3 regions of the Kitasatospora sp. NPDC005856 genome follow, and region 1 is predicted to be linked to each of the others. Evidence: predicted binding sites of a transcription regulator. Region 1 holds the regulator's gene; each other region holds the start of a gene.

Region 1 (3,796 bases):
GCACTATCAGGTCACCCCGGCCGCCGCCGCGCAGGTGGGTGATGCCCCGGCCGTGCAGCGGGATCGACTGGCCGGACTGGGTGCCGGGCCGGATGTCGACCTCCTCCAGGCCGTCCAGGGTCTGCAGCGGCACCTGGGTGCCGAGCGAGGCCGCCGTCATCGGGATGGTGACGGTGCAGTGCAGGTCGTCCCCTCGCCGCTGGAAGATGTTGTGGGTGGTCTCGGCGATCTCGACGTACAGGTCGCCGGCCGGGCCGCCGCCGGGGCCGACCTCGCCCTCGCCGGCCAGCTGGATCCTGGTGCCGTTGTCGACACCGGCCGGGATCTTGACCGTCAGGGTGCGGCGGGCGCGCACCCGGCCGTCGCCGGCGCACTCCGGGCACGGGGTCGGCACGACGGTGCCGAAGCCCTGGCACTGCGGGCACGGGCGGGAGGTCATGACCTGGCCCAGGAAGGACCGGGTGACCTGGGAGACCTCGCCCTTGCCGCGGCACATGTCACAGGTCTGCGCCGAGGTGCCGGGGGCCGCGCCCTCGCCGCTGCAGGTGGTGCAGGTGACGGCGGTGTCGACCTGGAGTTCCTTGGTGGTGCCGAAGGCGGCCTCCTCCAGGGTGATCTCCAGCCGGATCATGGCGTCCTGGCCGCGGCGGGTGCGCGAGCGCGGGCCGCGCTGGCCGGCCGCGGCGCCGAAGAAGGCGTCCATGATGTCGGAGAAGCCGAAGCCCGCCGCGCCGGCGCCGAAGCCGCCCGCGCCGCCGCCCGGGGACAGCGGGTCCCCGCCGAGGTCGTAGACCTGACGCTTCTGCGGGTCGGAGAGCACCTCGTAGGCGGCGTTGATCTCCTTGAACCGCTCCTGCGTCTTCGGGTCCGGGTTGACGTCCGGGTGCAGTTCGCGTGCCAGGCGCCGGAACGCCTTCTTGATCTCGTCCTGCCCCGCATCCCGTCGGACGCCGAGTACCGCGTAGTAGTCCGTGGCCACCAAATGCTCCGCTTGTTCCGCCTGTAGTAGTGCTGCGACTGGACGCCACCGTCGGATTTTCCGACGGCGACCTTTGCTAGGACTCGGCCAGGATCTGGCCCACGTACCGCGCCACCGCTCGCACCGCCCCCATTGTGCCCGGGTAGTCCATCCGGGTCGGACCGATCACACCCAGTTTCGCCACGCTCTCGTCGCCCGAACCGTAGCCGACCGAGACGATCGAGGTGGAATTCAGCCCTTCGTAGGCGTTCTCCCGCCCGATCCGGACCGTCATCGCCGCGTCCGCGGTCTCACCCAGGAGGCGGAGCAGGACGACCTGCTCCTCCAGGGCCTCCAGCACCGGCTGGATGGTGAGCGGGAAGTCGTGCCCGAAACGGGTCAGGTTGGCCGTGCCGGCCAGCATGATCCGTTCCTCGTTCTGCTCGGCGAGCGTCTCGAACAGGGTCGCCAGGACCGTGCTGACGGTCGGCCGGTCGGCCTGCTCGAACAGCGCCGGCAGCTCCTCCAGCAGCCCCGGGACCTCCGGGAGGCGCCGGCCGGCGGCTCTCGCGTTGATCCGGGCCCGCAGGTCCGCCAGCACCGTCTCGCCGACCGTGCCCGGGCAGTCGACCATCCGCTGCTCGACCCGGCCGGTGTTGGTGATCAGCACCAGCATCACCTTGGCCGGGGCCAGTGCCACCAGCTCGATGTGCCGCACGGTGGAGCGCGACAGCGAGGGGTACTGCACCACCGCGACCTGCCGGGTCAGCTGGGCGAGCAGCCGCACGGTGCGGGCGACCACGTCGTCCAGGTCGACCGCGCCGTCCAGGAAGTGCCGGATGGCCCGGCGCTCGGGGGCGCTCATCGGCTTGATCTCGGCGAGCTTGTCGACGAAGAGGCGGTACCCCTTGTCGGTCGGGATGCGGCCGGCGCTGGTGTGGGGCTGATGGATGTAGCCCTCCTCCTCCAGCGCCGCCATGTCGTTGCGGACGGTCGCCGGGGAGACCCCGAGGTTGTGCCGTTCCACCAGGGCCTTGGAGCCGACCGGCTCCTCGGTGCCCACGTAGTCCTGCACGATCGCGCGCAGGACGGCGAGCTTGCGTTCGTCCAGCTGGCGGACCTCACCGGCCATGGGGCGCGCACCTCCGTCTTCGCACGTCGTCCGACTGTGTCCCTTGCTGCCGCGGGCCTTCCGGGAGACCCTCGGCCTTGGCACTCTGAACGTACGAGTGCCAGAACCGTACCTGCCAGTGTAAGGCCCGGGTCCTACGGCAGGAACGGCCCGAGCGGGGTGATCCTCCCCGCAGTTCGGGACACGGCCCGTCGGGCACCGCCGGTTCGATCCTCCCGGCACCGGGGTGGTGCCGGGAGGCCGTCCGGGTGGCAGCATCGAAAGCGACGGCGAACGGAGGAGCAAGCGATGTCGAGCTCGGGCCAGCACACCCGTTTCGCGCCCGATCGCGGCCTGACCGGCCGCATGGTCGCGACGATGTTCGTGATCGGGTTGCTGTACGTCGGTTTCACCGGCCTGCTGATCGCGCTCCTGCGCGGCGCCTGGCCACTGATCGTGCTGATCTCCGGCGGGCTGTTCGTGGCCCAGTTCTGGTTCAGCGACAAGATCACCGAGCGGGCGATGGGCGCCCACCAGGTGTCCCCGGAACAGTTCCCCCAGCTGCACGGCACCGTCGACCGGCTCTGCGCGCTGGCCGACATGCCCAAGCCCCGGGTGGCGGTCGCCGACAACGACATGCCGAACGCCTTCGCCACCGGCCGCAACCCGCAGAACGCGGTGATCTGCGTGACCACCGGGCTGCTGCGCCGGCTGGAGCCGGAGGAGCTGGAGGGCGTCCTCGCGCACGAGCTGTCGCACGTCGCCCACCGGGACGTCGCGGTGATGACGATCGCCGGCTTCCTCGGCGTCCTCGCCGGGGCGATGACCCGGATCGCCGTGTACGGCGGGTTCATGGGCGGCGGGCGCAACAACAACGACCAGAACGCCGCCATCGTGGCGCTGATCATCCCGCTGGTGTCGATGGTCGTCTACGCGATCAGCTTCCTGCTCACCCGGCTGCTCTCCCGCTACCGCGAGCTGGCCGCCGACCGGGCCGCCGCCCAGCTCACCGGCCGGCCCAGCGCCCTGGCCTCGGCGCTCACCAAGGTGACCGGGCAGATCGCGGCCATCCCCAGCAAGGACCTGCGCCAGGCGCAGCCGTACAACGCCTTCTACTTCGCCCCCGCGCTGAGCGCCCGGGAGGCCGCCACCCAGCTGTTCTCCACCCATCCGAGCCTGGAGAAGCGGCTGGCGCAGCTGGCGAGGATCTCCGAGCAGCTCGGCCGCTGAGCCCCTGACGCGAAAGGACCGCCGTGGGAATCCTGGACGCCCTCTTCGGCCGCACCAAGCCCGTCAAGCCCGACCTCGACCAGCTGTTCGGCGTGCCGTCCGCCGCGCTGACCCTGGAGGCCGGGGCCGGCTTCACCCCCACCGGGCTCGGCTCGGTCTGCTTCGCGGCCGTCGAGGGCGCGGCCTTCGTGCAGGTCGAGCAGCAGGTCCGGGCGCTGCTGGACGCCGACACCGAGCGCGGCGGCGTCCCGGTGGAGGCCTCCAAGGACGACTACGGCTACTCCTGGCTGCTCGCCCGGCACCGGCCCGGGGAACTGCCGGAGCTGGTCAACGACCTGCACGCGGTCAACAGCGAGCTGGAGGCGAACGGCTTCGGGCCGCAGCTGCTCTGCTCGCTGGTGGCCTTCCGCAACCCGCAGGGGCAGTCCCTGGCGCTGGTCTACCTCTACAAGCGAGGTACGTTCTACCCGTTCGCCCCGATGCCCGGCGGCAGCGAG
Region 2 (3,796 bases), on a different contig from region 1:
GCGGGATGCCCGGCGCGACCTTCAGCGCGCCGATCGGGGTCCGCCGGCCGGCCTCGATCGCCCAGGAGAGCGGCGGGGCGTACGCCTCCGGGTCGAACACCCGGCCGCGCGAGGTGCGCCGGGCCGGGTCGGTGAACACCGCGTCGTAGCCGGTGACGTCCACCTCGGCGACGTCCGCGCAGCGCACCTCGACCAGCTCGGCCAGGCCCAGTGCGGCGGCGTTGGCCGCGGTGGCGGCGCAGGCCGCCGGGTCCCGGTCGACGGCCAGCACCTCGATGCCGGCCCGGGCCAGCGCCAGCACGTCCCCGCCGATGCCGCAGCAGAGGTCCGCCAGCCGCCGCACGCCCAGGGCCGCGAACCGCTGCGCGCGCCACTCGGCCACGCTGCGCCGGGTGGACTGCTCGACCCCGTTGGGCGTGAAGTACATCAGGTCGGCGTCCGCCCCGAACTTCGCCCGCGCCCGCTGCCGCAGCCGGGCCTGACCGAACGCGGCCGAGACCAGCTCCGCCGGATGCGTCCGCCGCAGGCGGGTCGCCAGCGCGAGCTCCTCCTCGGGGGTGAACTCGCGCAACTCGGCGAGCAGGGCCTGGCCCTCGGGCGTCAGCAGCGGCTGGAGGTTCTCGGTGTCCACGGGGCCATTCTCGCGGGTTGCCCGGTCGGCCGGAGCGGCGGCGCGGCGCTCACCGGCCGATGACGGGGACGTCGGAGGTCAGCCAGAACACCAGCGGCACCAGCGGTGCCGCCACCAGCGCGGCGTACGGCACGATCCGGTACCCGAGCCGCCGGGCGCCCCGGGCCGTCAGCGCCAGCAGCAGGAGCAGGACCGCGACGCCGAAGACGTCCAGGGCCACCACGCCGGGGCCGTACAGGGCGAGCAGCTTCAGCGCGTTGAGCACGAACGATCCGACGAACGCCGCCACGCCGGTCGTCGTCAGCACCACCACGGACAGCAGCAGGTCCGCCGCCGGGTGGATCCGCAGCCGCTCGGGCCGGCCGCCCACCGGGTTCACCGCCACAGCACGCCCGAGGAGAAGAGCACCGGCAGCGTGAACGGGGCGAGCACGGCGGTGACCGGGAGGAAGCGGTAGCCGGAGCGCCGGCTGCGGAAGGCCACCACGAGGCCCGCCGCCAGGGAGACCACCGGAGCGGCCAGCATCCCGATGCCCAGGAAGGCCCACCCGAGTCCGTCCCCGTCGTCCCCGTGGCCGGGGCCGCTGCCGAGCGCGGCGATGACGTAGAACGCGACGAACGGCAGCACGGCTCCCAGCAGGGGAAGCGAGAGCAGGGAGAGGGCGGCGTCCTTGGGCCGGGACGGGTCGAGACGTACCGGGATCGATGTCATGGCAGGAGTGTGTCGAAGTCCGGGCCCGTCGTACATGAGTACGGCTACTCAACCGTGGAACCGGGGCTCCAGGGGCGCGTCGTTGGCACTCTGGTTGACTGAGTGCTAACACGGCCCTATGGTCGTCCTTGGCACTCCCCACCAGGAGAGTGCTAACGCGATGACGCGTGTCTGACCCCCGCGACGGCAGACTCGCAGGTTCGCCCCTACCCGTTAGAAAACCCCGTAATCTCCGAAGGGGAGCTCGGACGTGACCACCAGCAGCAAGGTTGCCATCAAGCCGCTCGAGGACCGCATCGTGGTCCAGCCGCTCGACGCCGAGACCACCACGGCCTCCGGCCTGGTTATCCCGGACACCGCCAAGGAGAAGCCCCAGGAGGGCGTCGTCCTGGCCGTCGGCCCGGGCCGCTTCGAGGACGGCCAGCGTCTGCCGCTCGACGTCGCCGTGGGTGACATCGTCCTGTACTCGAAGTACGGCGGCACCGAGGTGAAGTACCAGGGCGAGGAGTACCTGGTGCTCTCCGCCCGCGACGTCCTCGCGATCATCGAGAAGTAAGACGTACCGACCCGCCCCGGATCCGTGTCCCAAGTGACAGGGGCCCGGGGCGTGGTTGTTGGTTCACGTAGTTCGGCGGCCGGTCGGCCGGCCGCAGCCCCGAGGGAATAGGGAACATGGCGAAGATCCTGCAGTTCGACGAGGACGCCCGCCGCTCGCTGGAGCGCGGTGTCAACAAGCTGGCCGACACCGTCAAGGTGACCATCGGCCCCAAGGGTCGCAACGTCGTCATCGACAAGAAGTTCGGCGCCCCGACCATCACCAACGACGGTGTCACCATCGCCCGCGAGGTCGAGCTGGACGACCCGTACGAGAACCTTGGCGCGCAGCTCGTCAAGGAGGTCGCCACCAAGACCAACGACGTCGCCGGTGACGGCACCACCACCGCCACCGTGCTGGCCCAGGCCCTGGTCAACGAGGGTCTGCGCAACGTCGCCGCCGGTGCCGGCCCGGCCGCCCTGAAGAAGGGCATCGACAAGGCCGTCGCCGCCGTCTCCGAGCACCTGCTGTCCATCGCCCGCGAGATCGAGGGCAAGGACGACGTCGCCGCCGTCGCGTCCCTCTCCGCGCAGGACACCCAGGTCGGCGAGCTGATCGCCGAGGCGATCGACAAGGTCGGCAAGGACGGTGTCATCACCGTCGAGGAGTCGAACACCTTCGGCGTGGAGCTGGACTTCACCGAGGGCATGCAGTTCGACAAGGGCTACCTGTCGCCGTACTTCGTCACCGACACGGAGCGTCAGGAGGCGGTCCTCGAGGACCCGTACATCCTGATCAGCCAGGGCAAGATCTCGTCCATCCAGGAGCTGCTGCCGCTGCTGGAGAAGATCCTGCAGAGCGGTGCCTCCAAGTCGCTGCTGATCATCGCCGAGGACGTCGACGGCGAGGCGCTGTCGACCCTGGTCCTGAACAAGATCCGCGGCATCTTCAACGCCGTCGCCGTCAAGGCCCCGGGCTTCGGTGACCGCCGCAAGGCGATCCTCGGCGACCTGGCCGCCCTGACGGGTGGCCAGGTGGTCTCCGAGGAGGTCGGCCTCAAGCTCGAGCAGGTCGGCCTGGACGTGCTGGGCACCGCCCGCCGCGTGACCATCACCAAGGACGAGACCACGATCGTCGAGGGTGCCGGCGACGCCGAGGCCGTCGCCGGCCGCGTCGCCCAGATCAAGGGCGAGATCTCCGCGACCGACTCCGACTGGGACCGCGAGAAGCTGCAGGAGCGCCTGGCCAAGCTGGCCGGCGGCGTCTGCGTCATCAAGGTCGGCGCCGCCACCGAGGTGGAGCTGAAGGAGCGCAAGCACCGCCTGGAGGACGCCATCTCGGCGACCCGTGCCGCGGTCGAGGAGGGCATCGTCGCCGGCGGTGGCGCCTCCCTGGTCCACGCCGCCAAGGTGCTGGAGGACGGCCTGGGCCTGTCGGGTGACGAGGCCACCGGTGTCGCCGTGGTCCGCAAGGCGCTGCACGAGCCGCTGCGCTGGATCGCCCAGAACGCCGGCCTGGAGGGCTACGTCATCACCTCCAAGGTCTCCGAGCTGGAGAACGGCCAGGGCTACAACGCCGCCACCGGCGAGTACGGCGACCTGGTGAAGGCCGGCGTCATCGACCCGGTCAAGGTCACCCGCTCCGCCCTGGAGAACGCCGCTTCGATCGCCTCCCTGCTCCTCACCACCGAGACCCTCGTGGTGGAGAAGAAGGAGGAGGCGGCCGACAACGGTGGCCACGGTCACGGCCACGGCCACTCGCACTGAGGCTCCGACGCCTGACCGGAGGCCCGGTCCGCTCCCCGAGAGGGGAGGCGGGCCGGGCCTCCGGCGTTCACAGCTTCACGCTTCAACTATCAGTAGAATTTTGCAGAATGCAAAGATTGCCTTATAACTAAGGCATGATCGAGGCCCGCCACC
Region 3 (3,796 bases), on a different contig from region 1:
CCGACGCCGGGATGAGCGCCGTCATCCGCCCGACGCTGGACTCGTTCCGCGCCGCCGGCCTCGCGTCCGCCTGAACCACCCCCGCCCCCGCAAGGAGAGTCATGAGCGCCAACGTCCGCATCCCCACCATCCTGCGCACCTACACCGGCGGCGCCGCCGAGGTGACCGCCGAGGGTGCCACCCTGGCCGAGGTCGTCGCCGACCTGGAGAAGAACCACGCGGGCATCTCGGCCCGCATCCTGGACGACACCGGCAAGCTGCGCCGCTTCGTGAACGTCTACGTGAACGACGACGACGTGCGCTTCGCCGAGGGCCTGGCGACCGAGATCGAGGACGGCGCCGGCATCTCGATCATCCCGGCGGTGGCCGGCGGCTGCTGAGCAGTTTGCGAGAACCGCGGTCGCCCGCGCGTACGGAATTCCGATCTCCGTACGCGCGGGCGACCGCTGCATTTCGGCGGGAATATTTCCCGCCCGAGCGGAGTAGAGTGTGGCTCGGCTGGGAACATGGTTTCCCTTTCGGCTCCCGCAGTGCTCGGCCCGGGAGCGCCCGGCCCCGTGAAACCTGTCAGGCAGTTGTCAGAATTCCCGCAGACATTTGGGTAATTCGTCCGCTATGTCCGGCGTGGAATGCCGAGATTATTCCGATTCAGCCCGTCCTGTCCCTCGACGGCCGAACGGAATTACCGGCGGCTGGCCCTGTTGCAGAGGGCGTCGATCCGGATACATTCAGCGGCGGTCGACGCAATCACCCGCTCGCCGGAAGCCACCAGGCGTCCTGCACGGAGGGCTGCGGCGTGCACGGCTGCGCCCAGGGGGGGTTCCCCGGGCCGGCCTTCAACCAACCCGGGCCCGCGACCTGCGGGCACGTGAAGGGCCAGCACAGCACTAGGGGAGTTCGGAATGGCTCAGGGCACCGTCAAGTGGTTCAACGCGGAGAAGGGCTACGGCTTCATCGCGGTCGACGGTGGTGCGGACGTCTTCGTCCACTACAGCGCGATCCAGATGGACGGCTACCGCACCCTCGAGGAGGGCCAGCGGGTCGAGTTCGAGATCTCCCAGGGACAGAAGGGCCCGCAGGCGGACATGGTCCGCGCGGCGGTCTGACCCCTTCCGACCCCAGGAGCTCGGCGCGGCCCTTCGGCTGGTGACCTCTCGCTTCTCGACGGGCCCGTGCGACACACGTCGCGCGGGCCCGTCGGCGTTCCCCGGCGCACCCGGTCGGCGTCTGCCCGGCGGACCCCGACGACGGCTTGCGGATTGCCGATTGGGCTTGCACTCGACCATCGGGAGTGCTAATCATTGGCGTTAGCACTCACAGCGTGAGAGTGACAGCGGACCGGGTCGGTGAGGCCCCCGGGAGCGGTAGGGGAATGGACCCCCGCACACCAGGGCCGTCCGTCGCGGGCACCCCTTGGTCCGAGCAGTCGACCGTGTCCCGGAGGACCACTTCAGATGGCCAAGATCATCGCCTTTGATGAGGAAGCTCGCCGCGGCCTTGAGCGTGGCATGAACCAGCTCGCCGACGCAGTGAAGGTCACGCTCGGCCCCAAGGGTCGCAACGTCGTGCTGGAGAAGAAGTGGGGCGCCCCCACGATCACCAACGACGGTGTCTCCATCGCCAAGGAGATCGAGCTCGAGGACCCGTACGAGAAGATCGGTGCGGAGCTCGTCAAGGAGGTCGCCAAGAAGACGGACGACGTCGCGGGTGACGGCACCACCACCGCCACCGTGCTCGCCCAGGCCCTGGTTCGCGAGGGTCTGCGCAACGTCGCCGCCGGCGCCAACCCGATGGCCCTGAAGCGCGGCATCGAGAAGGCCGTCGTCGCCGTCTCGGACCAGCTGCTGGCCCAGGCCACCGACGTGGAGACCAAGGAGCAGATCGCCTCCACCGCCTCCATCTCGGCCGCCGACACCCAGATCGGCGAGCTGATCGCCGAGGCCATGGACAAGGTCGGCAAGGAAGGCGTCATCACCGTCGAGGAGAGCAACACCTTCGGCCTGGAGCTCGAGCTCACCGAGGGCATGCGCTTCGACAAGGGCTACATCTCCGCCTACTTCGCCACCGACCTGGAGCGCATGGAGGCGACCTTCGAGGACCCGTACATCCTCATCGCCAACTCCAAGATCGGCTCGATCAAGGACCTGCTCCCGCTGCTGGAGAAGGTCATGCAGAGCGGCAAGCCGCTCGTCATCATCGCCGAGGACGTCGAGGGCGAGGCCCTGTCGACCCTGATCGTCAACAAGATCAAGGGCGTCTTCAAGTCCGTCGCCGTCAAGGCCCCGGGCTTCGGTGACCGCCGCAAGGCCATGCTCGGCGACATCGCCATCCTCACCGGTGGCACCGTCATCTCCGAGGAGGTCGGCCTCAAGCTGGAGAACGCCGGCGTCGACCTGCTGGGCACCGCCCGCAAGGTGGTCATCACCAAGGACGAGACCACCATCGTCGACGGTGGCGGCGACAGCGAGCAGGTCGCGGGCCGCGTGAACCAGATCCGCGCCGAGATCGAGAACAGCGACTCGGACTACGACCGCGAGAAGCTCCAGGAGCGCCTCGCCAAGCTGGCCGGCGGCGTGGCCGTCATCAAGGCCGGCGCGGCCACCGAGGTGGAGCTCAAGGAGCGCAAGCACCGCATCGAGGACGCCGTCCGCAACGCCAAGGCCGCCGTCGAGGAGGGCATCGTCGCCGGTGGTGGCGTCGCCCTGCTGCAGGCCGGTGTCGCCTTCGACAAGCTGGAGCTGGACGGCGACGAGGCCACCGGTGCCAACATCGTCAAGGTCGCGCTGGAGGCCCCGATCAAGCAGATCGCGACCAACGCCGGCCTGGAGGGTGGCGTCGTGGTGGAGAAGGTGCGCAACCTCCCCGCCGGTCACGGCCTGAACGCCGCCACCAACGAGTACGTCGACCTGATCGCCGAGGGCATCATCGACCCGGCCAAGGTCACCCGCTCCGCGCTGCAGAACGCCGCCTCCATCGCGGCGCTGTTCCTCACCACCGAGGCCGTCATCGCCGACAAGCCGGAGAAGGCCGCTGCGGCCGCCGGCGGCGGCATGCCGGGCGGTGACATGGACTTCTGATCCTGATCGCTTCGATCGGATCGGTTGATTCCCCGTCCGTGTGGGCGGCTCCCTTCGGGGGGCCGCCCACGCGGCGTTTCGGCGTTCGGGGGACTTGAGGAGAGGATGGACGGATGGCTGCCGACGACATCGAGACCGCCCTGCACAACGCGCGGGCACTGATCCTGGCCGACCTCACCGCGCGGGACGTGGCGGACGCCGCCGTCGTCTCGCTGGTGGAACAGGCCGTGACGCACCGCCGCTGGTGGCTGGAGCAGTGGCCGGACGGCACCGAGTACGTGCTCGGGCTGGTCGCCCAGGACGTCCAGGACGCGCTGCTGGAGGCGTACGGGCGCTGGCCGCTGTGCGCCGACTGCGCGGCCGACGACGACCCGCACGCCCTGAGCGTGGAACCCGAGCTGGGGCCGGACCCGCACTGGGTGTGCGGCGCGCGGGGCGTGGTGGTGGCACCGGTGGGGAAGCTCGCGTAACCGGGGGCGGGCTCGCGCGGGCCGCGGGTACGGTGCCGGCATGAGGCGCTGGGTGTGGGGTGTGGCGGGAGGCTGCTGCGGCCTCGGGCTGTGGTGGGGCCTGGTGGAGCTGTCGGGGGCCGGCCAGGACGCGTGGTGGGCCGTGGTCGGGCGCGTTCCGGCCGTGCTGGCGGGGATGGCCGCCGCGGACCGGGGGATCGCGCGGCGGGGCTGACGGGCGGCGGGGCCGGCGGGCGTCGGAGGGTGCCG

The links. The regulator HrcA, encoded in region 1, represses chaperone genes, less so after heat shock. The targets are predictions, from matches to a motif close to TTNGCACTCNGNNNNNCNGAGTGCNAA.
Region 2: groES (co-chaperone GroES) is a predicted target of HrcA. The motif match lies at 1,425-1,451, and genes of this name have one in related genera.
Region 3: groL (chaperonin GroEL) is a predicted target of HrcA. The motif match lies at 1,272-1,298, and genes of this name have one in related genera.

Annotation. Positions count from the first base shown of each region.
Region 1 covers NZ_JBEXWT010000005.1:16,322-20,117, reverse strand. The annotation lists gene dnaJ (molecular chaperone DnaJ) at 1-979, opposite strand, end outside; gene hrcA (heat-inducible transcriptional repressor HrcA) at 1,056-2,090, opposite strand; gene htpX (zinc metalloprotease HtpX) at 2,379-3,299, shown strand; gene ABZ449_RS05100 (hypothetical protein) at 3,323-3,796, shown strand, end outside.
Region 2 covers NZ_JBEXWT010000042.1:22,849-26,644, reverse strand. The annotation lists gene ABZ449_RS24170 (class I SAM-dependent methyltransferase) at 1-631, opposite strand, end outside; gene ABZ449_RS24165 (hypothetical protein) at 681-1,016, opposite strand; gene ABZ449_RS24160 (hypothetical protein) at 1,007-1,342, opposite strand; gene groES (co-chaperone GroES) at 1,593-1,898, shown strand; gene groL (chaperonin GroEL) at 2,015-3,643, shown strand; gene ABZ449_RS24145 (LysR family transcriptional regulator) at 3,778-3,796, shown strand, end outside.
Region 3 covers NZ_JBEXWT010000035.1:8,480-12,275, forward strand. The annotation lists gene thrC (threonine synthase) at 1-74, shown strand, start outside; gene ABZ449_RS21700 (MoaD/ThiS family protein) at 102-380, shown strand; gene ABZ449_RS21705 (cold-shock protein) at 903-1,106, shown strand; gene groL (chaperonin GroEL) at 1,455-3,077, shown strand; gene ABZ449_RS21715 (hypothetical protein) at 3,191-3,547, shown strand; gene ABZ449_RS21720 (hypothetical protein) at 3,588-3,761, shown strand.